Regions from separate parts of the Agarilytica rhodophyticola genome, predicted to be linked through region 4. Evidence: predicted binding sites of a transcription regulator. Region 4 holds the regulator's gene; each other region holds the start of a gene.
What was found. The regulator sigma-54, encoded in region 4, starts transcription at its own class of promoters, with help from an activator protein. The targets are predictions, from matches to a motif close to TGGCACANNNNTTGCNNT.
Positions count from the first base shown of each region.

Region 1 (6,301 bases), 3.4 Mb from region 4:
CTGTTTGGCTGAACTCATCATCTCCACATTCACCTGAAACGAACGGGATGCTGAAATCATATTCGTCATCTCTTCTACAATATTGACATTCGGATAATAAACATAACCATCTTCATTAGCTTTTGGATGTCCAGGTTCATAGCGTGGTTGCAATGGAGCATCACTTTCAACAATACCATCGACTCGAACTCTTGCGTTATCGGAGTTACCAAAACTATCACCAAAATTGTTTCCTGACATATCCTGATAAACTGCAGAGAATAAAGGATGCCTCCCGCGATACACTTGATCGCTACTGGAACTTGCTGTTTCTGCATTAGCAATATTACTTGCAGTAGTATTCAAACGAATACTCTGAGCATTCATGCCTGAGCCAGCAATATCAAAAATATTTGTAATTGCCATAGTTATTCTCCACGGATAGCTTTTTGCAGACCTTTAAAATTGCCATTCAAGAAAGTGAACGCAGCTTGAAACTCAAGATTGTTACGAGTGAACTCAGCGTGTTCAATATTTTCTTCCACTGTATTACCATCAACTGAAGGTTGTTGCGGTATACGATAGCTGTAGTCATCATCTCCCCTAGCGCCACGCGAGACCTCCATGTGTCCTTCATGAGTTTTATCCATACGACTATCGCTGTTTCCCATTTGACTTTTAAGCGCTTTGTGAAAATCAAAATCGCGGGCTTTATAGTTCGGAGTATCTACGTTTGCGAGGTTGCTCGAAATAACACCGGCGCGTTCGGCACGCAAACGCAGAGCGTTTTCTGCGAGGCCTACGGCTTTTTGGAAAGAAATTGTCGTCATCGCTTTGAGTTTTCCAGGGTCATTCTATTTTGCAATCACATTGTTACTCTCAAACTACGAGATTGCCGTGTACTTACTTATGGAATTCTAAAAGCAACTGATATGCCAACAATAGAGAGGATGTAACACAATGATTTATAAGGTTTTTTTAAATGAGAGAAAACTAAAAATTAAAACCAGGAAGAAAGCGGCAAAACTTATCCGCCAATGCGGTAATCTTCATACTGTGGAAAAGGCAACAGCCAAAGCCTAGAGAAAGCCCTGGCAAGCACCATTAGCATAGTGCCTACCAAATAGCAGAAAGAAATAAGGGTATAAGAAAATAATATAACGTGTTATCTACTTTGCTTTGTAAACAACCCCAGGATTACAGTGCACCATATCAAACAGATCGGAGGCGGCTGCAAGCGTTTCGGATGCACCTAAAAATAGGTAGCCACCTGGTTTTAAAGTACCATGAATTCGAGTCAAAATATCCTTTTTCAATTCTGCAGAGAAATAAATGAGAACATTACGACAAAAAACAATATCAAACCTACCTAGTGATGCATAACTTTCCTGTAAGTTTAACGGGCGAAAGTTAATACGTTGACGTAAGTTTCTTTTCATTTGCCACTGCTCATCACCTTGTGGCTCAAAAAAACTATTCAAACGGTCGTTAGACAAACCACGATTAATAGATAACCTATCATAGATACCTTGTTTAGCTTGCTGCAAAATTTCACTGGATAAATCAGTAGCGATAATTTCAACATTGAGGTTTCGAACCGAGTTATTTTCCTTCAAGCACTCCTCAATAATCATACTCATAGAATATGGTTCCTGGCCTGAAGAGCAAGCAGCAGACCAAATACGAAAGCGGCCACCAGGCTGATCTTGACTGAGTTGAGGAAGAAGTGTGTGTTTCAGATAATCATAGGGATAAACATCCCGGAACCAAAAAGTTTCATTGGTCGTCATGACATCAATCACTTGCTGACGCACTTTGCCATTAGTTGGTTGCTTTATGAGGCTAACTAATTGTGCAGTAGAACTACACTTATGTTCAGACAATATCTTCTTTAAGCGTGTTTCTACTAAGTACTTTTTATTATCACCTAAATCAATACCAGCAATTTGTCTTAAATACTCCCGAAACTCGTGAAACTCAGAGATCGAAAGCTGAGCAATCGTATTATTTACCATTCGCAAGCCATTATTATTTGCCTGTTAGTCCGGAAAACGAATAATCGCAGAGAGCTTACTCGTCACCTATTAACTCAGCAATGCGAGAATTTACACGTTTCGCCAACTCATCGGGATGAAACTTAGCAAGAAAATCATTAGCGCCAACTTTTTTCACCATAGCTTCATTAAAGACACCACTTAACGAGGTATGGAGCACAATATGCATATCTTTTAATTGAGGATTGGCCCTTATCTCCGCAGTAAATGTATAGCCGTCCATTTCTGGCATTTCGATGTCGGACACCACAAGCAATAGCTCATTATAAGGATCTTTGCCTGATTCTATGAGCTCAAGCAAATAGTCAAGGGCTTCTTTGCCGTCTTTACGCAAGGTTGTTTTAACACCCAGGCTTTCTACAACCTTTTGTATTTGCTTACGAGCAATAGAAGAATCATCAACAATAAGGATATGTTTTTGAACTTGAATGTCTTCTTGCGCAGCTTCAATAATCTCGGCACTGACATCCTCCGCCATTGGCGAAACTTCAGCTAAGATTTTTTCCACGTCTATGATTTCAATCAACTTGCCATCTACCTCAGATACAGCGGTAAGGTAATTGTCTTTACCCGCTCCCTTGGGTGGCGGGTGTATATCCGCCCAATTCATGTTAACTATTCGTTCAACCCCCTTCACAAGAAAACCCTGAGTCGACCTATTATATTCGGCGATAATAACAAAACAGTTCTCAATATCTGTTAAAGGCGGATGACCTGTCGCTAACTTCATATCCATAATAGGTATCGTGCCGCCACGTATATGTGCAAGACCTCGAATAACAGGATGACGCTTGGGGATTTCACTCAGTGCTGGACACTGTAATACTTCTTTCACTTTAAACACGTTAATTCCATATAACTGTGAGCCGCCAAGATTGAATAGCAATAGTTCAAGGCGATTCTGCCCCACCAACTGAGTGCGCTGATTGACACTATCAAGAACACCAGCCATATTGTTTCCTCTTCTGCGTTTTAATAGTATTAGTATATTTGAAAATAAACTTAGCAAGAGGCACAAGCTTTGCTAACATGTACTTATATGGACGTTTTTATACATCCCAAATAATGATATAAATTGTCGTTCTCGCTTACAGCATAGGACAAGAATCATGGAACTACGCAGTTTTTTTGCATCACTATCGTTAGTATTACTCTCATATAACGCTATATCGGCCGAAAAGCAGAATATAGAAGCGCTTAGGAATCACGTTCTAGCTCATACAACGTCACATTATAGAAATGTTTTTGGTGAAGAGAATTTCAAAAATAATGTCAAAATTCGGATTGGTAATCTCGACTCGCGTCTCAGACTCAATAGATGTGACGACAATTTGACATTCAAGATCAGCCAACCTCCGCAAAATATAAGTAACATTACCGTTAAAACAAGTTGTGTTGGTAAGCATCGCTGGACAATCTATGTTCCAGTTAAAATTGATGTCTACGCTAATGTACTGGTAGCAAAACGCTCTTTATCACGAGGGCACTTATTTACCGAGCATGATCTAGATTATCGGCAGCTTAACACTGCATCGTCGGGATATGGTTATCTTGAGGATATGTCGCGCGTTATAGGTATGGAACTAAAAAGACCTATAAGCTCCGGGGATATCGTACATTTAGCATTACTGAAAAAACCAAATATTGTACGTAAAGGACAAACCGTTATCGTGACTTCCAAATCGCGTTTCTTATCTGTGGAAACAGAAGGCATTGCCTTAATCAGTGGCCAACTAGGCCAAGATATAAGAGTTAAAAACCAACGGTCAAATAAAATTGTACAAGCACGAATAGTTGCGCCAGGTATTGTCGCGACCCGTTAGCATTAAAGGCTTTCACGCTAAGAAAGTGAGTACATAGTGGATTCGGCCTTAGCACAGATCTATCATGATTCAATTTTTTTTAGAAAATTTAAAAAAAACACTAATGTTCTTAGTTCAGTGGCCGATAAGAGAATCAAAGAAACTATGTAAGCATCGTCCAACCAACTTAAGCGGCAATGATTATGGTTATCGATCCTGGAAGTAATGTTAATTCTCACGGTACCTCTGCTGGCAAAGCTCGCCAACAGAATGCGACAAAGTCAGACGAGCAGGGCCTTGCATCGCCTTCAACGAAGCAACAACCTGCTGAGTCAGACAGCGTGTCATTGAGCTCAGCCAGCTTAAGCATCGCTAAAATCGAAAGTAAAATTGCTGAAACGAGTGACATAGATACGGCAAAGGTTGACCGCATCAAGACTTCGGTAGATTCTGGTAACTATCAAATCGATAGCGGCGCAATCGCCAATACCCTGCTGCAGGAAGAACAGCAACTAGGTTAATTTATCCCCTATCACTATCTAGATAAGTTTTTAATAGCGGCACTGACTAAAAACTTACTCGCAAATAACACGGCAGTACACCGACTCGATTTCCACTCGGCGCTAGACATAGAACATTAAACATCACCCGTTCTAATTACCCTTTGGCCAAGTAGCGACGCAAAATTCAGCAATTGCAAATTAGTTGATACTTTGATCAGCCTTCTACGGTGTTAAGGCACAGAATATGCAAAGTTATGGTTTTACTGCCAATTTAATTACTGCCTCAAAATTATATGCATGACAACACATAAGTATTACAACTTTTCAATGTGAAGTAGAACGACATGAATACAGATATTGCAGCTCAAGATATAGAAAGACAAATTGCATCTGACATCGATGCATGTCACACATTGCTCGACCTACTGGATCAGGAGCAAGAAGCTCTTAAGGCAAGGGATGCAGATTTACTTGAACAAGTTGTTAAAAACAAAATGCCAGCCCTCTCCCATCTTGAAGAAAGTGCCAAGCGCAGAGCGAGCTGGGCAAATATCACTCAAGAAAAACAATCTTCAGGTAAATGGGAAGAGTTTGTTAATAGCTTTAATCAGCAGCAACTCAAAGAACACTGGCAAGAGTTGAAGCGACTCACACAACAATGCCAGCAAAAGAATGAAATAAATGGCAAAATTCTTAGCCGCCAACAACAGATTTATGGTCGTTTGGTGGGATTGTTACGTGGTCAAACCTCTGCGCCAAATTTATACAGTGCGGCTGGTACGGCGACAGCAAGTAGGTCATCAATTAAAGTGGACGAAGCCTAAAGCTTTTATCCGCCATTAAAGGCCCGCCAGTAAATGCTGGTACATTAGATTACTTCGTAAGGCCGCCAAGTCTTCTGGTCGATCAATATCATCCAAGATAGTATCGCACTTAACCTTTAAGCTAAGTTGCTTAGCTTTCGCTATAGTTTGTTCGAATACCTTCTCAGTCCCCCAAGCTATTCCCTCAAACAATTCTGGATAATATTTACCCAAAGCCAACAAAACATAACCTCCATCATGAGCAGGACCAATTACCAAGTCATTGTCGCCTTCACAAATAGCCTCCGTCACTCGCAGATAATAAGCGGTATCCAAATATGGACAGTCACTACCGATCAAAATTACTGCATCTGTGTGATCTATAGTTTGCTCCACCGCATAGGCAAGTCGTTTCCCTAAATCCTCGCCCACTTGAAGATAGTGTGCTGATGAGTTCTGATTAGCCAGAGATTCAATAAACTCTCCTCCTGCGGTAGACCATAGCTGATGAGAAACACCCTCCACTTGCGCCGCGACATTGGCCACATGGGTTAATAGGTTTTGGTGCAAAATCGCCGCTTGATCAGGTGTGAGTACAGGCAATAACCGTGTTTTAACTTTGCCTGGCTGAGGGGTTTTAGCAAACTGCAGAATAGTCGATGATTTCGATATCGACCGATTTATTGATACCACGCTTTAATCCTTTTTGAAGAAATACCCGTTTTAAATGCTAGTTGTAAAAACCACATCAAAATAGCTGTTTTAATAATACCTCGAGACTCCCAACGACGAGATGACGCCACCACACAATCGTCGAAAATGTAAGGTAGCGAATATTTTTTTAGACGGCGCGTCAAATCAATGTCTTCCATTAACTCTAAATCGCCATAGCCACCGTGCTGCCAAAAAAGTGATGACTTAACAAAAATCGCCTGATCTCCTGTCGCCACTTTAAATAGACGTGATCGCCAATTGATTCCTAAAGCAATAGATTGATAACGCCAGGAAGTATGACTAAGTCGTAGCCGAAAAAACCCCCAGTTATAATGGGTAATTATATTCTTTAGCAGATGAAAATTATCAGGTAAGGCTGTATCTACATGTAAGAATAACATATGAGCCCCCTTCGCTACCCTGGCCGCTAAATTCATTTGCCTGGC
Region 1 covers NZ_CP020038.1:4,312,540-4,318,840, forward strand. The annotation lists gene flgC (flagellar basal body rod protein FlgC) at 1-405, opposite strand, end outside; gene flgB (flagellar basal body rod protein FlgB) at 408-809, opposite strand; gene BVC89_RS18075 (CheR family methyltransferase) at 1,149-1,994, opposite strand; gene BVC89_RS18080 (chemotaxis protein CheV) at 2,050-2,985, opposite strand; gene flgA (flagellar basal body P-ring formation chaperone FlgA) at 3,143-3,856, shown strand; gene flgM (flagellar biosynthesis anti-sigma factor FlgM) at 4,039-4,356, shown strand; gene BVC89_RS18095 (flagella synthesis protein FlgN) at 4,683-5,162, shown strand; gene BVC89_RS18100 (TIGR04282 family arsenosugar biosynthesis glycosyltransferase) at 5,178-5,834, opposite strand; gene BVC89_RS18105 (TIGR04283 family arsenosugar biosynthesis glycosyltransferase) at 5,822-6,301, opposite strand, start outside.
Region 1: the regulator sigma-54 is predicted to act here: its motif matches at 3,044-3,061, upstream of flgA (flagellar basal body P-ring formation chaperone FlgA).

Region 2 (6,301 bases), 2.7 Mb from region 4:
TATATAGTCAGAGTAACATATTAACCCCAAGGGATATTTATAAATATGCTTAATTTTCCATTACATTTAATTCAGGTGATTAGTCTCGACTACAACGTTCTTATTGTAGAAATGAAGTAACTACCTTCTTCCTTATAAGTATATGAGAATTTTTTTAAAAAATTATAACTGAAAAGTGACTAGGTAAATTATAAATATACCCATAATATAGTGTTTTTAAGATATTAACATGAAACATTTTTTATTTGAATCTACGAACCCGCATAAGAGACGAGACAGTTAAGATTAAAGCAACAGCATTTAGCGAAAAAATAAACTTCTAGATTGTTCTTTGGTTTTTAAATCCAAATTAATTTAATAACAAAAATTTTATTTGGAATAGAGATATCAGCGGTAAATTTTAGTAGAACTAATACTCACATAGGATTTAATAACAGTAATGTGAACAAAACAACTTTAAGCCCAAGACTTCCACTGGGTCAAAGAAGAAGTCTTATCAGCTAACTATCATTTCATTACCGACAGCATGTCACCACCACGATAATAAAAAACCTATAGCAAGAATGCTACTTGCGGCAAGAACAAAACCTAGCCACCAAGTTCTAAAAAGCACTTTCGGTATCGGTACGGACGCGGGCCAATGCATCCATCCTGTCATCATAGGTGTTATCAAATTGTGCGAGAGATGTATCATATAAAACAACACCATTAACACATGAATAACAACGGCTATTTGAATAATCGTTGCAAACAAATAGTGTAGTTGTAATAGTTCACGAGAGAGTTCGCTTGACAACATGCTGTAAAAGCGCCCCTCCAACATTTCATCGCGGTCTGCGATAAATAAGCCACTAAATGCTTGAAAACCGACGACTCCCAAAATAATAAGTACGGCTATTCCTCCTGCCACATTATGTCCTCGGTCTGGATATACTTGCCCTTTAGCTAGTGCTTTTAGGTGGACAGATACTTTTAATGGATTTACTAATAAAGGAAATAAAAGTGCATTGCTGCTCCCCACCAACCCCCAAAGTAAGCGAAATAACAACAATGCCAATACAATTTCACCGACAAGACTATGCCATTCGTAGAATCGCCAGCCGGTTACACCACTAACAAGAAGAAATAAAACACTCATTGCAAACGACCAATGGAACAAACGAATCCAGATATCCCACACTTTGATTCGCGAGTTGCTTTTTGTAGAATCATACGTTTCCATTTTAGTGAAAACTCCCCTCATCACATATAAGGTCGATAAACTAAGTAATCTTAATCGTCTTTTTTACGATAGTCATCATGGCAACCCTTGCAGCCACTATTCACCTTTCTCATAGCCGCTTTCAACTGTTCACGCCCTTGACCTGCCACTTTTTGAATTTCACTCACGCTATCGAGCATACGTTTATCCGCCTTGGCTACATCTTCTGGCGAAGCCTTCCAAAATGCAGGTAGTGTTGTATTTTTGCGATTAGCGGGGTTTTCACTGTGAGAGCCTTCTGGCCACATATGCGTTTGATCAAGACGTACAGAAGCTAGCAGACTTTCCGCTGCAATAGAGGCAATTTCAGCATCATATTTTATCTTACCTTTTGACATCTGGTTTAGCGTAAACCAATAATATTTGTACACCTGCATTAAAGATTGGCGTGCCTCAATCGCATCGTCATACGAGCCTTCATCCTTTGCCGCATTAGCCGTGATACTTAAAGTACCTAAAAAAGTCGCCACTAATCCTGCAAATAACCATAATTTCTTCATGTGAACCCCATACACCTAATTAACAATTCCGTGCAGCAACCACTAGCAATACAATTACATCGGAAACAATTGCTTCTTACACATATTTTTGTGACCCGGAAAATGCTAACAGTTGATAAAGTGAACAACAATAAGCCATATAGCAAATGACTTTTGCTATATGGCAACAATAGATAAGACTTTATCTAGTATATGGAGTTACCATAATTGAATACCGAGTAATACAAATTAAAACATCAAGAGGTACCGAAAAGTATGCTAAGCCGTAAGAGACTTTTTAAAGCCCCATCGACACCACTATAACCCGGCAAACCATCAGATAAACGAACAACTATTAAACCTATTTTCGACGACCATTACTCATTTAAATTTTAAGTAACAAATTTGCAGAGAATTTTTCTATTTTCAAAATCGCTCTATGGCTCACCTCAAATAGTCACATGAAAACCCATACTGGCATTAAAAATTCTCAGCTCGCTCTATAATTTTTAGACACGCTTAAAAGTACATATAAATAGGTAAACTATGATTATTAATAATTTAATGCCAGGGCTTATTCCCAATAACCTTACCACCATGGCCAATAGCTACAATGCATTGGCCGATTGGAGTTTTTATGATGTTGGAGCATTAACAGCGACAGAGTTTGAATTTTTAATTCAACAAAAAACTTTAGAAGGATCTATTCTTGTGGTTCATCCCTCAGGCACAAGGGATATGGGTGTCAGTAAACATTCTGACTTTAATAATCTAAGTGCCTCGAAAGGAAAAATGCTACAGCGTTATACAATAGCAGGCGTAGGTAGTTCAGATGTAGGTGCTGCTGCATTAGCAAGAAACTTCGCTGATCACTACCAAGAGCCTGTAGGGGCGATTGTTGCTGGTTACGGAGTAGCAGATTTGATGGGTGAAGCCCTAGGTGGATGGTTTGCACTTGGCGGTAGCAATCGCGAATTGGCTAAAGACCAAAGTTTAGATAATGAAAGCAGTCGTAAAGATAAAGCACAAGCGAAAGAAACCTTAGAAAAAAGTCCAGATTCTAGCACTTTATACAAGCTCCTCACTGACTCTAAGCGGCAAATAAAGTCTATTGGCGGCCACTCCAAAGGCTGTCTTAGTATCGCTCTTGCCTTACAAGTACTTACAGGTGAAAATAATAATGATCTTATTAAAAAAGCCCAATCAATAGAATACCTTACTTTGGGGACGGTCGTGGAGTTTCCTGATGGCTTTGAAAAAGTACTACAATTTATTGGTTCAATTGACTGGTTTGGAGGTATAAATTCTCGTCATAGAGCTGAGCGAATCATTGTTAACAATGCATGGCATCACCTTAATACCACTATGCCTATGCATCTAGATGTAAAGAAAGTTTTGGCGGAAAACAAAGTATAGAGAAAGTAATAGTCAAGAGTTAGCAAGCCCTTAAAAATCGAAAACTCAGCATACCATTGTAGATTTTTAAGGGCATTATACAGCGGCTGAATAATGTGTAAAAAGGCCTTTAGGTATAAATTTATAAAAATAACTAATCAAAAATTTCACATGCGATACAATTTTCAGTTGTACTTATGAGATAATTAACATGGAAGATATTATTGAGCCAAAAAATGGCATTAAAAATAGATGGTTGGGCAAATATTAAAAAAAACTCCGTACACTGGCACCTAAATGTATCGAATTCTCAACTGGCGCACCAAACAAACGCATCGTCGTACATTAAATCAACATATAATTACGCTAATATCGAGTTTAATATATTCCCGCTTAACCTCCGAAAAAGCCTAATTTTTAGCTACTTTTTACCTAAAACAAGTTAACCCTCCTCGGCCAAACAGCAATTAATGTATCTCTATATAGTTATGGCACATGCATTGCTCTAGAAAATAAAAAACTATCGCACCTTTGGTCGGGAGTTACACTTTTATACCTCACCATATCTACTACAGAGAGAATGCCTTATGTCTTATTTAGCTCCATCAGAATTCGTGACCAAAATGGTCGACGCGGGAGAAGCCAAAGTGTTCATGGCCACCCGTGATACCTTAATTCGTGCATATATGGCCGGAGCGACACTAGCCATCGCCGCAGTTTTTGCAGTGACAGTTGCTGTTCAAACCGGTTACCCCATCATCGGGGCAATATTATTTCCTGTAGGTTTCTCCATACTCTATTTAATGGGCTTCGACTTATTAACAGGTGTTTTTGTACTCGCACCGTTAGCGCTATTTGATAAGCGGCCTGGCGTTACCATCGGTGGTGTATTGCGAAATTGGGGGCTAGTATTTGTTGGTAATTTTGCAGGAGCACTGACGGTTGCATTAATGACGGCAATCATATTCACCTTTGGTTTTTCAGTTGAACCCAGTGGTGTAGGTATAAAGATTGCCGGTATAGGAGAAGCGCGGACATTGGGCTATAAAGAATATGGAGCAGCTGGAATGCTCACTATTTTTGTTAGAGGAATTTTATGTAATTGGATGGTATCTCTCGGCGTTGTAGGTGCGATGATTTCTACTTCTGTAAGCGGTAAAGTTATTGCTATGTGGATGCCTATTATGCTTTTCTTTGCCATGGCTTTTGAGCATTCTGTAGTTAATATGTATTTGTTCCCTTCAGCACTCATATTAGGCGGCGACTTTTCGATAATGGATTACTTGATTTGGAATGAATTACCCGTAGTCCTCGGTAACCTCGTGGGTGGTTTGACAATGACAGGACTAACCCTCTACTCCACACATATACGTACAGCACCAAAGCGCTCATTAGCTTAAGCTTTACCTATTCGGAGTGCGTGTTATGTATTTAAAATACGCACTCTATTTTTAACCTAGTAGCTTAAAACAGAATGACAATATAACGTTATTTAACACAATTTAAGATCATTATTTGCAACCGACAAGATTTAAAATATACCGCTAAAATAGAATTGCGCTTACAAAATAGCCTGCCGCCGCCAGGAAGATTAAAAATAAAGCAATAACAAGATCAATATCAGCATATTACTGGTCGTCTGAATAAACCAGAATGTCACATGAAAGAACCTCCCCTTCCTTTCGCCGAATCATCTGTTAAAAATTGGCTATATAATAGACCTAAAGATAATGGCACAATATAAAACATACTCACCTATCAATAGGAACATATAGTTAGACACCTGATTGATATCAAACAAAAGCATCGATATTTATTAGACGATATCTGACTATTCATTTTTACTCACTAGTTTAGTTACCAGCTAAATACATGCAACCCTATATTATTAATATGAACAATTTAAGACAATATTTACTGTGTATACATTGTATAACAAAACCAAACCTGGACAGTGTGGATTCGGTAAGCTAGGATAATTTGACTTCACCGAAAATCTATTTTTGGCCTAAAAAATTGTATTTAATGATCAATTCATTTTCAAATTACGAAATAAAAATGCCGAAAAAATACATAAAATGACAACACTGAAGTAATAGAATTTAAAAGCTATATGACACACTTTTATACAGATAAATAAAATTCTTCAAAATAAGGGCAAACATAGCCCCTCACTTTTAAAAAATTAAATATTTGGCACCCAGTATATGATATTTATATGATAATTAATTTATCAAGGGAACTATAAGACTAAGAAATATTCGAAAAAATATACATTAATATAAATAAAATTAGTAAAAATATTACCGTAGAAATTGGTTTTGTAAAAATATGTAAATACTTATTCTTACTAAAACTTTTATTAAGCTTCAATATATTTTGAGAAAAATAATGTTTAGGCAAATGCAGATCTTTATCCAAGTTGTAGAATCCGGAAGTTATACAAAAGCCAGTGATATTTTAGGTGTCGCGTCTTCTTCCATATCAAGACAAATATCTCGCTTAGAATCTGAATTGAATACGCAATTGTTAAAAAGAAATTCACGAACCCTTCAATTAACGGAAGCTGGAGAAGAATACTATAAAGAAAGTTGCCTCATCCTACAAAACGTACTGCAACTAAACGAGTCTATAAAAAGATCGAGTGACGAAATTGAAGGTCGATTAAACATTTCTGTATTAGACTCTTACGGCAGGATGTATGTTTTACCTAACATTTCTGAATTTTTATCGTTACATCCAAAATTAAAGGTTGAGATTGAGCTGAATAATCAAGTAGTTGACCTTTATAGCGATCGCTATGATATCGGTATTCGCCTAGGTAGGCCTGTGGATTCAAGGCTTGTCGCTCGTCCACTAATGCTCAATACTATGGCACTAGTGGTCGCGCCTTCATATATTAAAAAAAATGGTGAAGCAAAACATCCGAGTGATCTTAAACATCATAATTGCCTAAGCGTTAGTCGCAGTCGACAAGTCATTACATGGAAGTTTGATAAAAATGACGAGCATATCAAAGTTAATATCAGCGGAAACCTGAGTGCAACTGGTGGTTATCCACTTTTGGAAGCAGCGAAACAAGGTGTAGGTTATTTGATGATTCCCCAATGGATGGTGAAATCGGATTTACGAAAAGGAACATTATGTGAGGTTTTTACAGAATGGG
Region 2 covers NZ_CP020038.1:3,601,867-3,608,167, reverse strand. The annotation lists gene BVC89_RS15075 (cytochrome b/b6 domain-containing protein) at 530-1,222, opposite strand; gene BVC89_RS15070 (c-type cytochrome) at 1,273-1,761, opposite strand; gene BVC89_RS15065 (hypothetical protein) at 2,287-3,156, shown strand; gene BVC89_RS15060 (formate/nitrite transporter family protein) at 3,723-4,535, shown strand; gene BVC89_RS15055 (LysR family transcriptional regulator) at 5,527-6,301, shown strand, end outside.
Region 2: the regulator sigma-54 is predicted to act here: its motif matches at 3,625-3,642, upstream of BVC89_RS15060 (formate/nitrite transporter family protein).

Region 3 (6,301 bases), 3.4 Mb from region 4:
TTCGCGAGCAAAATCACTTAACACTTGTATTACTTTGCTTCGTACATTTCTTACTTTTTCGACATAATTTGGATCGGTAGCAAAGCCAAAATCTTTCAGAGATTGAATATAACTATCCCCGTCTTTAGCATTCAAAGCATCTTGGTAACGTGGATTGTCTCGTATGAAAGTGATGTAATCATCAAAGCTCTGCTGAAAATTTTCATATTTTCTAAACTGAGCTTGCTCTTTAACTGCAGTGCCACCACTGAATTCCAGCACAGTTTTACCTACAGAGCCCCCAGACCATTGTGAGCCAGTCTTAATATTAAATAAATTATGGCTAATATCCCCTTCACTATCACTAACGATGTGTTGTCCCCATCCAGTTTCCAGGGCTGATTGGGCAATAAGCGTTTCCGTATCGACTCCGAGCTTTTGTGCAGCACTTTTAGCATAATGGTATATGCCTCGAATAAATTCTTCTGGAGAATTGAAACTGCTATTTTTCTTCGCGTCTATTTTCTCTGTTTGCTCTAGCTCATGCAGTCCCCCATCAGCGTCGCTCTGATAAGGAGGTTGCTCCAATCTTTTATTATGCAATAAATTATTAGCGTCGCTTTCACCTATACGGCTGTCAGTATCGCCGTAACTTTTACTTAATTGGCGATATAGAACATCGGCGATACCAAGGCCTTTGCCATGGGAAAGTGAAAGTGACATTTGCTGATCGAGAAGATCGCGATAAAACTTCGATTCATTACTATTAAAGATATTACCACTCTCGAAAACTTCATTCGCCGAACGCATACTCTTGATCATCATCGACATAAATAATGACTCGAATTGTTGCGCTACTTTTTTTAAAGCTTGTTCTTGATTCTCTTCATTTTTAATTTTTTGCAAACCGTGAAAATCTGTATAAACTTCCGAGGAAGTCAGAGGAGAAGCTTGCGATTGAAGTAAAGACGTAGGTGATAGTGATAATTCAGGCGATTTCATTTATATCACCAAGATCTCAGCTTTAAGAGCACCCGCTTGTTTAAGTGCTTCTAAAATTGCCATTAAATCGCCTGGCGCAGCCCCAACCTCATTCACAGCCTTAACAATATCGCTCAATGTTGGCCCTGGAGATAATAAAAACATGGGGCCGCTTTCTTCTGTTATTTCCACATCACTATCGGGCACCACAACAGTGGTGCCATCAGCAAGGGCATTGGGTTGGCTGACGGCAACATCCTCGCGTACGGTTACCGTCAATGATCCATGTGTCACTGCAACAGGCTCTACGCGCACGTGTTGGCCGACAACAATCGTTCCAGTTCGAGAATTAATGACTATTTTAGCCGAAGCTTTCCCCGGCACCACTTCAACGTTTTCTAATAAAGACAGATAGTCGACTCTTTGCGCTGGGTTTTTCGGGGCCTGTACACTAATTGATGTAGCATCCACGGGAATTGCCACATCTGGACCAATAAGATCATTGATACTATCGGCTACACGTTTGGCTGTTGTAAAATCAGGAGTATGTAAATTAAATGTAATACGCTCCGTGCCACCAAAAGTGGTGTCGATAGCACGTTCCACCATAGCACCATCAGGAATACGGCCAACACTTGGTACGTTAACTGTTACACGAGAACCATCAGCACCTTCGGCACCAAAACCGCCGACAATAAGACTGCCCTGGGCAACGGCATAAGTTTTTCCGTCCAAACCTTTTAGTGGTGTCAATAATAAGGTACCGCCCCTAAGGCTTGAAGCATTCGCAATAGAAGAAATAGTAACATCCACTTTTTGTCCAGGCTTAGCAAATGGCGGTAACTCGGCATGAACCACAACCGCAGCAACATTACTCACCTGAAAATTCGCGCCATCAGGAATAGTAACACCAAACTGCCGTAGCATTGCCGCAAAAGACTGGCCAGTGAAAGGGGCTTGATTAGTCTTGTCTCCAGTACCGTCTAAACCAACCACTAATCCATAGCCTAGTAATTGGTTTACTCGAACACCGTCAACCGATGCAATATCTTTTATCCTTTCTGAAATCACATACGGAGAAAAACAAAAGCCGTACAATGCTATAAATAATAAATACCGTCGCATGATACTCTGCCTTAAAAGGGCCATATTGCACTATTAAAAAAACGACTTAGCCACCCCATCTCTTGGGAATCTGCCAATTCACCCGTACCAGAATATGTGATTCTGGCATTTGCTATTCGATTCGACTGTATAGTATTCTCAGGCGTAACATCTCCAGGGCGAATAAGACCACTGATACGAATAAATTCATCACCTCGATTTAGTGTTATCCACTTCTCGCCTCTTATAACTAGAGTTCCATTGGGAAATTTATCTACTACAGTCACACTAATATTACCTGTTAAACGATTACTTTGATCAGCACCGGCCTCGCCAGTAAATTCCCGTGTCCCGCTAAGTGCTGTACCCAAATTATATTCTCCAATACTTAGCTGGCCACCTAAAATTGTGCCCTCTCCTGTAGGTGCGAGTTCTACGTCATTCTCCTTAGTGATTTCGACATTACTACTCTTACTAGAGGAGGTTTGCTCCTGCAAAACGACAGTAATAATATCGCCAATATCTTTCGCCTTGCCGTCACTAAATAATATCAGACCGGAATTATCACTAAATAAAGAGCCATTGTGTGGGGTATTGCGCTCTGGCATAGTTTTTAAAACAGGCGCATAGTAGGGATCGTTGGGACGCGGAGGCGCTTGTATGACACAAGCGCTTAGTACACAACACATTGTCAACATCACCAAGAAATTACTAGCGTTGGAAAAAGGTTTGTCTCTTAAAGTTATCATTATTTCTTCACGCTATAAATTTTGAGATAAAAATTGCAGCATCTGATCAGCCGTTGAAACAACCTTAGAGTTCATTTCATATGCCCGTTGAGTCGTTATCATGTTCACCATTTCTTCAACGATATCGACATTGGAGTTTTCTAACATTCCCTGCTTAGTTTCCCCCAAACCATTTTCACCAGGTGTGCCGGTAAGAGGGTCTCCACTAGCGGCTGTCTCTAAAAATAAATTTCCACCTATTGCCTGAAGACCCGCAGGATTGACAAAATCTGTTACCTGGATATTTCCAAGTACAGCGGCGGCGGGTTGACCTGCAATAAAGGCACTTACCAAGCCATCGGTACCGATGGTAATATTTTCAACGTTGTCAGGAACTGTAATATTAGGATCGAGTAAAAGCCCACTGGCGTTGACTACCTGCCCTTCACCATTTAAATGGAACTGTCCATTGCGGGTATAGGCAATATTGCCATCGGGTTGTTGTATTTGAAAAAATCCACGTCCATCAATCGCCACATCTAAGATTTGACCGGTGATTTGTAAACTACCAGAAGTAAACTCTTTTTGGGTACCAACAACACGCACACCTGTGCCTAGCTGTAAACCTGAAGGTAGTTGTGTTTCTTCCGTATTTAAGCCACCGGGCTGACGCTGTATTTGGTAGAGTAAATCTTCAAATACCGCGCGATCGCGCTTAAATCCAACAGTGGAGGCGTTGGCTAAATTATTGGATATTGTTGTTAACTGCGTATCTTGTGCCGCCAATCCTGTTTTACTTACATACAATGCAGCGTGCATATTCTACCTCTACTTCAATACTTACGGTAATTATTACTATTAATTTTTGGCAACGGCGATACATCCTCGCATCGCTAACCTTGAGACTGCAACAGCCGTGCCGAAGCCTCTGAGTTTTCTTGGGCAACTTGCATTATTTTTATTTGCATTTCGAATTGTCGCGATAAACTTAAAATACTTGTCAATTCATTTACTGCATTAACGTTGCTACCCTCTAAAAAACCCGAAACTATTCTGACAGCCCCATCAGCCGGTATATCTTGATTGGGATCACGAGGACGAATGAGTCCATCTTCAGATTTTTCTAAACTATCAATTGGAGGATTAACTAATTTTATTCTTTCGATCTGGGCAATTTCTTCTACCCCTTGACCTAAAGGAATAATAGTAATTGTTCCATCTAGACCAATTTCTATTTTTTCAGACGGAGGAATAGCGATAGGCCCTCCATTACCGATAACCGGCAAACCATTTCCGGTGCGTAATATACCCACACTGTCGAGATGTAGAGAACCTGCTCGAGTATATGCCTCTTGCCCATCAACTGCTTGCACAGCAATAAACCCTTGCTGCTCAATGGCGATATCTAAATCTCTTCCTGTTTCTATCAAGGCACCATGAGAAAAATCTGTCGCAGGGCGTTCGGTTAACGCATAGGCACGAGTGGGAAAGCCATCTCCATAATAAATGGGCATACTACGAGCTTGGGCAAAGTCTGCTCGAAAACCGGTGGTATTGACATTGGCCAAGTTATTGGTGTGGCTGACCTGCGCCATCATATTGTTTTTGGCCCCTGTCATGGCAATGTACAATGCTTTATCCATAATAAATTCCGTCAAAAAAATGTATGTATAGACATAATGCTATTGAGTAATAGAAGTTGAGCAATATAAATGCCAAGAGAGAACTAACTGATAGAAGGATAGATTTTATAAAGACTGCAATACGAGTGTGAAAATAATAGAAAGAAGAAATTAAGATCGCCAATGCAACAGTCATATTTTTGGCAATAGCAATTGATAAGGCCTCTATTAACCCGGCATAAATATCTGCCGGGTTAATAAAAAATTATCTTAAATTGATAATTGTTTGGGTTACAGTGTCTGCGGTTTCGATAGTTTTAGCGCTTGCTTGGAAGTTACGTTGTGCAATAATAAGATTAACAAGCTCCGCGGATATATCTACATTCGACTCTTCTAAAGCGCCAGCTTGCACTGTGCCCAATGCACCTGTGTTAGCAGCGGCGACGCGCGGTTCCCCCGAGCGAAAGTTTTCTACCCATGTGCTATTACTTGAAGGCTCTAAGCCTTCTTCATTGGGAAAGTCTGCAAGAGCTACCTGCCCTAAAATCTGAGATTCCCCATTGGTAAAGCGCGCGAAAACAATACCACTAGCATCGATATTGAGGCCAGAGAGGCGCCCGGTTGCAAAACCATTTTGATCCGCATCATTAACGGAGAACGCCGATCCTGTTTGTGTCGTTCCTGTGTAGTCAATAATAAAATTCGAACTTGTAGGTGGCTCTGGAATTGGGATGGAGCCACCCGCTAGTACGTTTTGTGGCCCGGCAGCAGAGTTAGGCTGTCCTTCCTCATCCAAAGGAACCCAGTTGGAAATTAATATGGGCTCACTTCTAGTTGTATCTAGAGAACCGTCATCATTAAAAAATATATTATAAACGGCATCTGTTGCTACGGTATTCTGTGGCGGTGGCAGCAAAGTATTAGGGTCACCTATATCCTCGCCATCAATTTGTATGTGTACTTGCCAATGGTTAGGGGTTGTCGTAGGGTTATTGGGATCATATTCTTGCTTGACAAAATACTGTGTCATCACATGAGCAATCCCCAAGCTATCAAAAACCGTCATAGATGTAGCGCTGTTATACGTCGCTTGATCGGTGGGATCAAATTCATTAAGTGTAACATTAGTGAATTCAGTTGGGCTAATGGGTTGAAAAATTAAGGTGTTAGGAGGCGTCACCAAATCAAAACCTTCATCAAAAACAATATCAATAACCCCACCCACTACTAATGAATTAATAGAGGCGTCACTGCTACCGGCAGCAATACCATCAGCTGCAGCATCAACTTCTAACGTCTGCGGTAATGCATCTGGATCACCGAGCACTGTTATAGCATCACCATCATCTAAGCTATCGATACTAATTGCAATATCACCACCACCGGCAGAAGTTAATACCAAAGTACCTGCCGCTGCATTATGCACCGCTGAGATTCCAGGTAAGGTAGAATTACTAAGGCCATTAATTTCTGTTTCAAGTGCAGCTAAGCTATCCCCTGTTAATGTTACGCTGTTAACTGTTAAAGCAAGGTTACCAGCGGCACTGGTATAATTAGATATTGTCGCTTCCGTTCTTGCTGTTGCTGACACACCTTGTAAAGCATTGAGACCAGAAGCTGTTGTCGCTGCACTATCTCCAGCAACTGTATTATAAGTAACTGTATCACCATCGGGGTTAGTAACTTGAATAGGTTGTGCAGGGTAACCATTAGTGACTTGTGCTTCTCCAGAAACTGCTGCCAACGCTGGCGTGAGACCAATTAATGCAGAGTTAGCGGTATTACCACTAATTGAGATATCAGAACTTAGACCTTCTTCAGCTGCTGTTATAACAATTGCAAAGTTACCACCGCCGAGGTCTTGCGCACGAGCCACCACATCGATAG
Region 3 covers NZ_CP020038.1:4,304,599-4,310,899, forward strand. The annotation lists gene flgJ (flagellar assembly peptidoglycan hydrolase FlgJ) at 1-981, opposite strand, end outside; gene BVC89_RS18035 (flagellar basal body P-ring protein FlgI) at 982-2,085, opposite strand; gene flgH (flagellar basal body L-ring protein FlgH) at 2,097-2,813, opposite strand; gene flgG (flagellar basal-body rod protein FlgG) at 2,826-3,611, opposite strand; gene BVC89_RS18050 (flagellar basal body rod protein FlgF) at 3,686-4,435, opposite strand; gene BVC89_RS18055 (flagellar hook-basal body complex protein) at 4,680-6,301, opposite strand, start outside.
Region 3: the regulator sigma-54 is predicted to act here: its motif matches at 4,493-4,510, upstream of BVC89_RS18050 (flagellar basal body rod protein FlgF).

Region 4 (6,301 bases):
TCAAATCTATTATTAATCAATTCAACGAGTGCGGCCATGCTTTCTTCTGAGTCCTCACCTTCAGTAATTAACGTAATTTCGCTGCCCTTCGCCGCAGCTAACAGCATCAGAGCCATGATACTTTTGCCGTCTATAGTTTTGTCGGCGAAGCGAACTTTTACGCTACTGCTATATTTATTTGCTGTATTCGCAAAGCGTGTGGCTGCGCGCGCGTGTAAGCCAAGTTTATTAATGATTTCTATTTGCTGTTCGAACATGCATTAGCCATTTTTTAAGTTATTGTTTTGTAATTGTCGGTGACGAACTTGAACATCCTTATATGTTTCTTTTAAATTTTGATACAAGCGTTCGCTAATATACACTGAACGATGCATTCCACCAGTACAGCCAATTGCTACTGTGAGATAGCTTCGATTATTATTTTCAAATGAAGGTATCCATTTAGCAACAAATCCAGTGATATCGTTAATCATCTCCTCTACGCTATTCTGGCTCGACAAGTAATCTGCTACTTCAACATCAAGGCCAGTTTTGAGACGTAAACCTGGTTCCCAGTGAGGATTAGGAAGGCTGCGAACATCAAAAATAAAATCAGCGTCGGTAGGAGCTCCATACTTGAATCCAAAGGAACTGAACATAATTGACATGCTCTTGCTTTGGGGGCCAACGATGAGTTGTCGCATGGTGCTGCGCATTTCGTGCAAATTGAGAGCACTAGTATCGATGATAATATCGGCAAAACCGACAATAGGAGCAAGGATATCCCGTTCTTTTTCAAGTGCCTCATTAAGTCCAGTATTTTCATCCGACAAAGGATGGCGACGGCGAGTTTCACTAAAACGCTTGATTAATACATTGGTATGAGTGTCTAGATAGATAACTTTATAGTTTTCACGGGGGATTTGGGAGGATTTTAATATGCCCGAGAGAGTGCCTAAATCCTTGTCGAGATTTCTCGCGTCTATACCAATGGCAAAACGTTCCTTCTCTTGCTGATTTATATGCTCAATCAATGATGGCAACAAGGTGACGGGAATATTATCAATACAGGTAAACCCTTCATCTTCCAGTAGATGTAAGGCTGAAGTTTTGCCCGACCCTGAGCGACCACTGATTACTAAAAAGCTCATGACAGATCCCGCTTATATAGAGGTTAAGATGACGATGTTATCGCATCGAAAAGTGCATCATCAGATGATACGGAACGTATTGTGCTGACAAAATCAGCATCTTGTAAAAGTTGTGCCAAGCTTGCCAACGACTCTAGATGGCTACTCTCTGCATTTTCCGGTACTAACATTGCAAATATAATATCAACTGGCTTGCCGTCCACTGCGTCGAAGTCAATGGGGGATGCTAGTGTCATGCAGGCGCCATATGTATGACCGCCGGTATTAAAGCGGCAATGAGGAATTGCGATACCATCACCAATACCGGTTGTACCCAATTTTTCTCGGTTAATAAGACTTTGATAAAGTTCATCGACATCAAAGCCTTCGATATCGTTCGCAAAATTCTGTGCCAGTGTTTCAATCACACGCTTTTTACTGCCACCTTCAATTTTTGCCACTGTTCTCTTTGTTGAGAGAATGCTTTTAATTAACATAGATTCTTTGGTAGTTTTTTAAACAATTTTAATAATAAAGACTGCCATTTTATCAGTTTTATTTACTGTGTAACGAACACAATACACTGTGTGTTTAGCAATGATTATTTTTTATCTTATCCAGTACTATATAGATAAAACGTATACAAAATATGGAGTCGTGGGCGAATGGGCCAACTAGCCCCCTTAAAATAAAGATATACGTGTTTAGCTTGGCGTATTAGAAGATTGCTCAACTATATTTAGGAAGACATAGATGAATGTCGATTCAATAGTTTATTGCGCAAGCCAATACACAAAAATACAGAGTGCTCTATAACATTAAGACTAATAGTTTAAACTAGTCGTTTACGCTCGTTGGAAGGTGGAATGCCAAGTGACTCTCGATATTTGGCTATGGTTCTACGGGCAACTTTAATACCTTTCTCTTCAAGTATTCCTGTGATCTTCGAGTCACTCAAGGGTTTTCTGGCGTTTTCAGCAGCGATTAGTTTTTTAATAATGGCGCGAATAGCGGTTGAAGAGCATTCTCCACCTGCTTCTGTTGCTACATGGCTTGAGAAAAAGTACTTAAGTTCAAATATACCTTGTGGTGTATGCATATATTTTTGCGTTGTTACCCGAGAAATTGTCGATTCATGCATTTCAACAATTTCCGCAACATCGTGTAATACCATAGGTTTCATAGCTTCTGGGCCATGATCAAGAAAGCCCTGTTGCTTCTCAACGATGCATGTAGCCACTTTCAATAATGTCTCATTGCGGCTCTGCAAGCTTTTTAAAAACCACCTAGCTTCCTGAAGGTTATCTCTTAAAAAGGTATTGTCAGTGCTTGAGTCTGCTCTTTTAACTAAGGACGCATAATCATTATTGATGCGAATTCGAGGAGCTATTTCAGGGTTTAACTGCACTGTCCAACGATCATCTACCTTTTTAACAAAAACATCAGGTACCACATATTCGGTTGAGTCTGTGCCAATATGTTCCCCTGGGCGTGGGTTAAGCGTCTGAATGACTTTAATAGCAAGTTGCAGTTCGGCTTCTTTAATCTTCAATTTGCGCATTAACTGCTTGAAATCTCGATTGCCAAGTACTTCTAGGTAGTCTTCAATAATTTTACGGGCGTAATTAACGCCTGGTTCATTAGGATCATACTGGTTTAGCTGTATCAGTAAACACTCGCTGATATTTTGGCTGGCTACCCCTATGGGATCAAATTGCTGAATTCTGTGCAATACAGCAACTAGCTCATCCATCTCTAATTCTTCATGATGGGCTTGTAGGCCTGTGTATATATCATCCAAGGACTGACACAACATACCATTGGGCTCTACCGCATCTATGATAGCCTCGGCAATTTCTATATCTAGATCCGACATTGGTGTTAGATTGAGTTGCCAAAGTAAGTGGTCTTGGATTGTCTCGGACGAGGTGCGACGAGATTCAAAATCCATATCTTCGTTATCGTTTCTCGAAGCGCCGGGGGATGATGATGCTTGGTAGACATCATCCCAATTGGTATCAACCGCCAGCTCATTGGGAATGGTATCACTCCATTCGCTATCTAGACGCGCTTCTTCATTCGAAGAGTTTGGATTTTCATCGCTAGAGTTAGTGCTTTCGCTATTTAAAGAAGAATCGTTAGGTTTGGCAAAATCTTCCGAAGGAGAAGAGTCAGCCCCTTTTTCCCCTGAATCGTTGTCTGAGCTACTGGATTCATCAGATATCTCTAACATAGGGTTAGAGTCCAGCGCTTCCTGAATCTCTGATTGCAAATCTAAGGTTGATAGCTGAAGAAGGCGAATCGCTTGCTGCAACTGGGGAGTCATTGTAAGTTGCTGACCCAGCTTTAGTTGAAGAGATTGCTTCATATGCGCTAACACTTGCCCCGGTTGATTGTATGTTATGTGACAGCCGCTTGATTCCATTTAGGAAAGCAGACCCTTATAAGTTTAGACTGAGCGAGGCTCTCAGGCAACGGTTTTGCGTTAAAAATAAAGCAAACATTGTGCCGTATATAGGTCACTGCTTGAGCAATTTGTCAAGTATTAAACTCAAAACAATTAGGCTTAGTGTCAGATATGGCCTAAAGCTGAAAATGCTGTCCTAGATAGACTTCCCGCACTTTTTGGTTATTGAGTACGGTGGCGGCATCGCCATCAGCAATGATGTGGCCTTCGGATACGATGTAAGATTTCTCGCATATATCGAGCGTTTCTCTAACATGATGATCGGTAATGAGAACGCCAATGTTTTTGGCTTTTAGTTGCTGGATGATACCTTTGATATCACTAACTGAAATGGGATCGACGCCAGCAAAGGGCTCGTCAAGTAATATAAAATCTGGTTCTGTGGCTAACGCTCGTGCAATTTCTACGCGTCGGCGCTCGCCACCAGATAGCGCCATCCCGAGGCTATCTTTAATGTGAGTGATGTGAAACTCTTCCAGTAGCTTATTTAGAATTTCTTGCCGTTGCTTACGCTTTAAGCCTTTGCGAGTCTCCAATATCGCCAAGATATTTTGGCTGACCGTAAGTTTTCGAAACACCGAGGCTTCCTGGGGTAAGTAGCCCAGACCGCGCCTTGCCCGGCCATGCATGGGCTGGCGAGTGACATCTTCACCATTGATAAAGACTTGGCCTCGATCTGCCCTTACTATGCCAGCGATCATATAAAAGCAGGTTGTCTTGCCCGCGCCATTAGGGCCGAGCAAGCCCACAACTTGTCCTTGGTTTACCGACACTGAGACATCGATAACCACTTGTCTGCCTTTGTAACTTTTTGCGAGATGTTTAGCTTCTAATTGCGACATTAAGACGACTGCTTATTGATATGCTAGTTGGTTATTATGTTGTTTTATTCTGTATCTTCGAGAGGGGGCGAGGAGGTTTCATTTTCCTCTGTGTCTACCGTCTCGTTGCTTTCTTCTTCATTTGAATCAGAATCGATGATGTCTTCTTCAGGCTCGGATTCTATGCTGGAATTGTCTTCTTGCCCTTCCTCGCCATTGATAGACTCTAAGGTTTTTGGTGGGATAACCATGCGCACCCGCTCTTTGGTGCCGTCTGCAGAAGTTTTTCCACCTGCTTTTACTAACGCTTTTTTCACATCGTATTCAATACGATTACCGCTTAAACTTGTGCCATCTTGGTCAAGAGAGGCGTTTTCAATAAGAAACAGCGTCTCGTTTGACGCTGAGTATTCAAGTGTATTGGCCACAGCGGTAACCGGAGGGCTGTTTTCTTTCGGGGTTTGTTGAAAACGGGCGGGGTTACCTGTTGCCACAATTTTTTTGGCAGAGTCAACCTTGCCTTTTTCGAATTTACCGTAGTAAACCACTTTACTAGCATTGATTTTAAGGCTGCCTTGCTGCAAAACCACATTACCCAAGAACGTTGTTGTTCCTGCTCGGATATCAAACTCGTGTGTGTCAGCATCGATGAACATCGTCTGTGTGTCATCGTCTGGTAGTGTCCAGGCATTGGTTGCTAATAACACTGCTAGAGAGATAAATATAAATTTAAGTTGGATCATAGAGTCCACGAACTTTAGATAATAGCTTTAATTTTTGTGCGACAAAATCAGCATGAAGGCCTGTGCCTTTGATTTCTACGCTATCAGAATTTATTTTTACAGCTTCAGCTGTTTCAGCGACCTTGCCTATTGGATCAACGTTTAACCTCTGTGTGGTAATGGTGGTGGTAATACCATCGGCATCTGTATGCTTCACGACTACATTATTCCACAATTCTATACGCTCATTTAGGGACGTTATTTTGCCTTTATTCGCTAATACAAGCCAGGGTTCCTTGTCCTGATAAAACACCAATTGGGGCTTATCTATCAAGGTGAAGATCTCTTGTGCTTCATCTTCATCCTGAGTTCGGTAGTGCTCCAACTTGACTGCATCAAAGGTGTAACTTAGACCGCCATCATCCTGGAAATGTGTTGTTGTTGTATTGCGAGCGACTGCGAAAGGCACAGCATCCACTTCTGTGTGTAATGCCGGCGATGTGCCTAAAATGCGAGGTGGCGAGTCACCAAAGTATATAATGGCGGATAATAGCGCCAAAATAAATACAATGTACAGACTAGTTCTAGTCACTTAAATAAACCTCAAGTGCTGAGTCAAACGTGCCTTGCGCAAGCATTATCATATCGCATACTTCTCTCACCGCACCATCACCGCCTTTTTTTGTTGTTTGCCAATGGCTGCGTTTCGCTACTTCCGGATGGGCATTTGCAACACTAATACTTAAACCTGCACGTATCATGACTGTCAAATCAGGGTAGTCATCGCCTACGTAGGCGATGTCTTCATAAGCACATGGAAAGTCTTCTTGTAACTCTCGTAGTGCATCAAATTTATCCTCTCGGCCCTGTTTCAATAAATGAATACCTAAGTCTTTTGCCCGCCTAGCAACAATCTCACTCGTTCTGCCTGTAATAATTCCCACTTCCACACCTGATCGGCGGAGCATCTTAATGCCGTGCCCATCTAATGTGTTAAACGATTTGATTTCGGAGCCGGTGCTAGAAAAATATATTTTACCGTCAGACATTACGCCGTCGACATCCAATAGCAGCAGTTTAATTTTGCTTGCTCTGGCCATTATTTCACTATCTTGTATTTGCATTGGATTGCTCATTATTTAAATAATTCCCGCTCGCAATAAGTCGTGCATATGTAAAACT
Region 4 covers NZ_CP020038.1:928,146-934,446, forward strand. The annotation lists gene BVC89_RS03930 (HPr family phosphocarrier protein) at 1-257, opposite strand, end outside; gene rapZ (RNase adapter RapZ) at 261-1,130, opposite strand; gene BVC89_RS03940 (PTS sugar transporter subunit IIA) at 1,154-1,606, opposite strand; gene BVC89_RS03945 (RNA polymerase factor sigma-54) at 1,942-3,477, opposite strand; gene lptB (LPS export ABC transporter ATP-binding protein) at 3,693-4,418, opposite strand; gene lptA (lipopolysaccharide transport periplasmic protein LptA) at 4,463-5,140, opposite strand; gene lptC (LPS export ABC transporter periplasmic protein LptC) at 5,127-5,711, opposite strand; gene kdsC (3-deoxy-manno-octulosonate-8-phosphatase KdsC) at 5,704-6,255, opposite strand; gene BVC89_RS03970 (KpsF/GutQ family sugar-phosphate isomerase) at 6,259-6,301, opposite strand, start outside.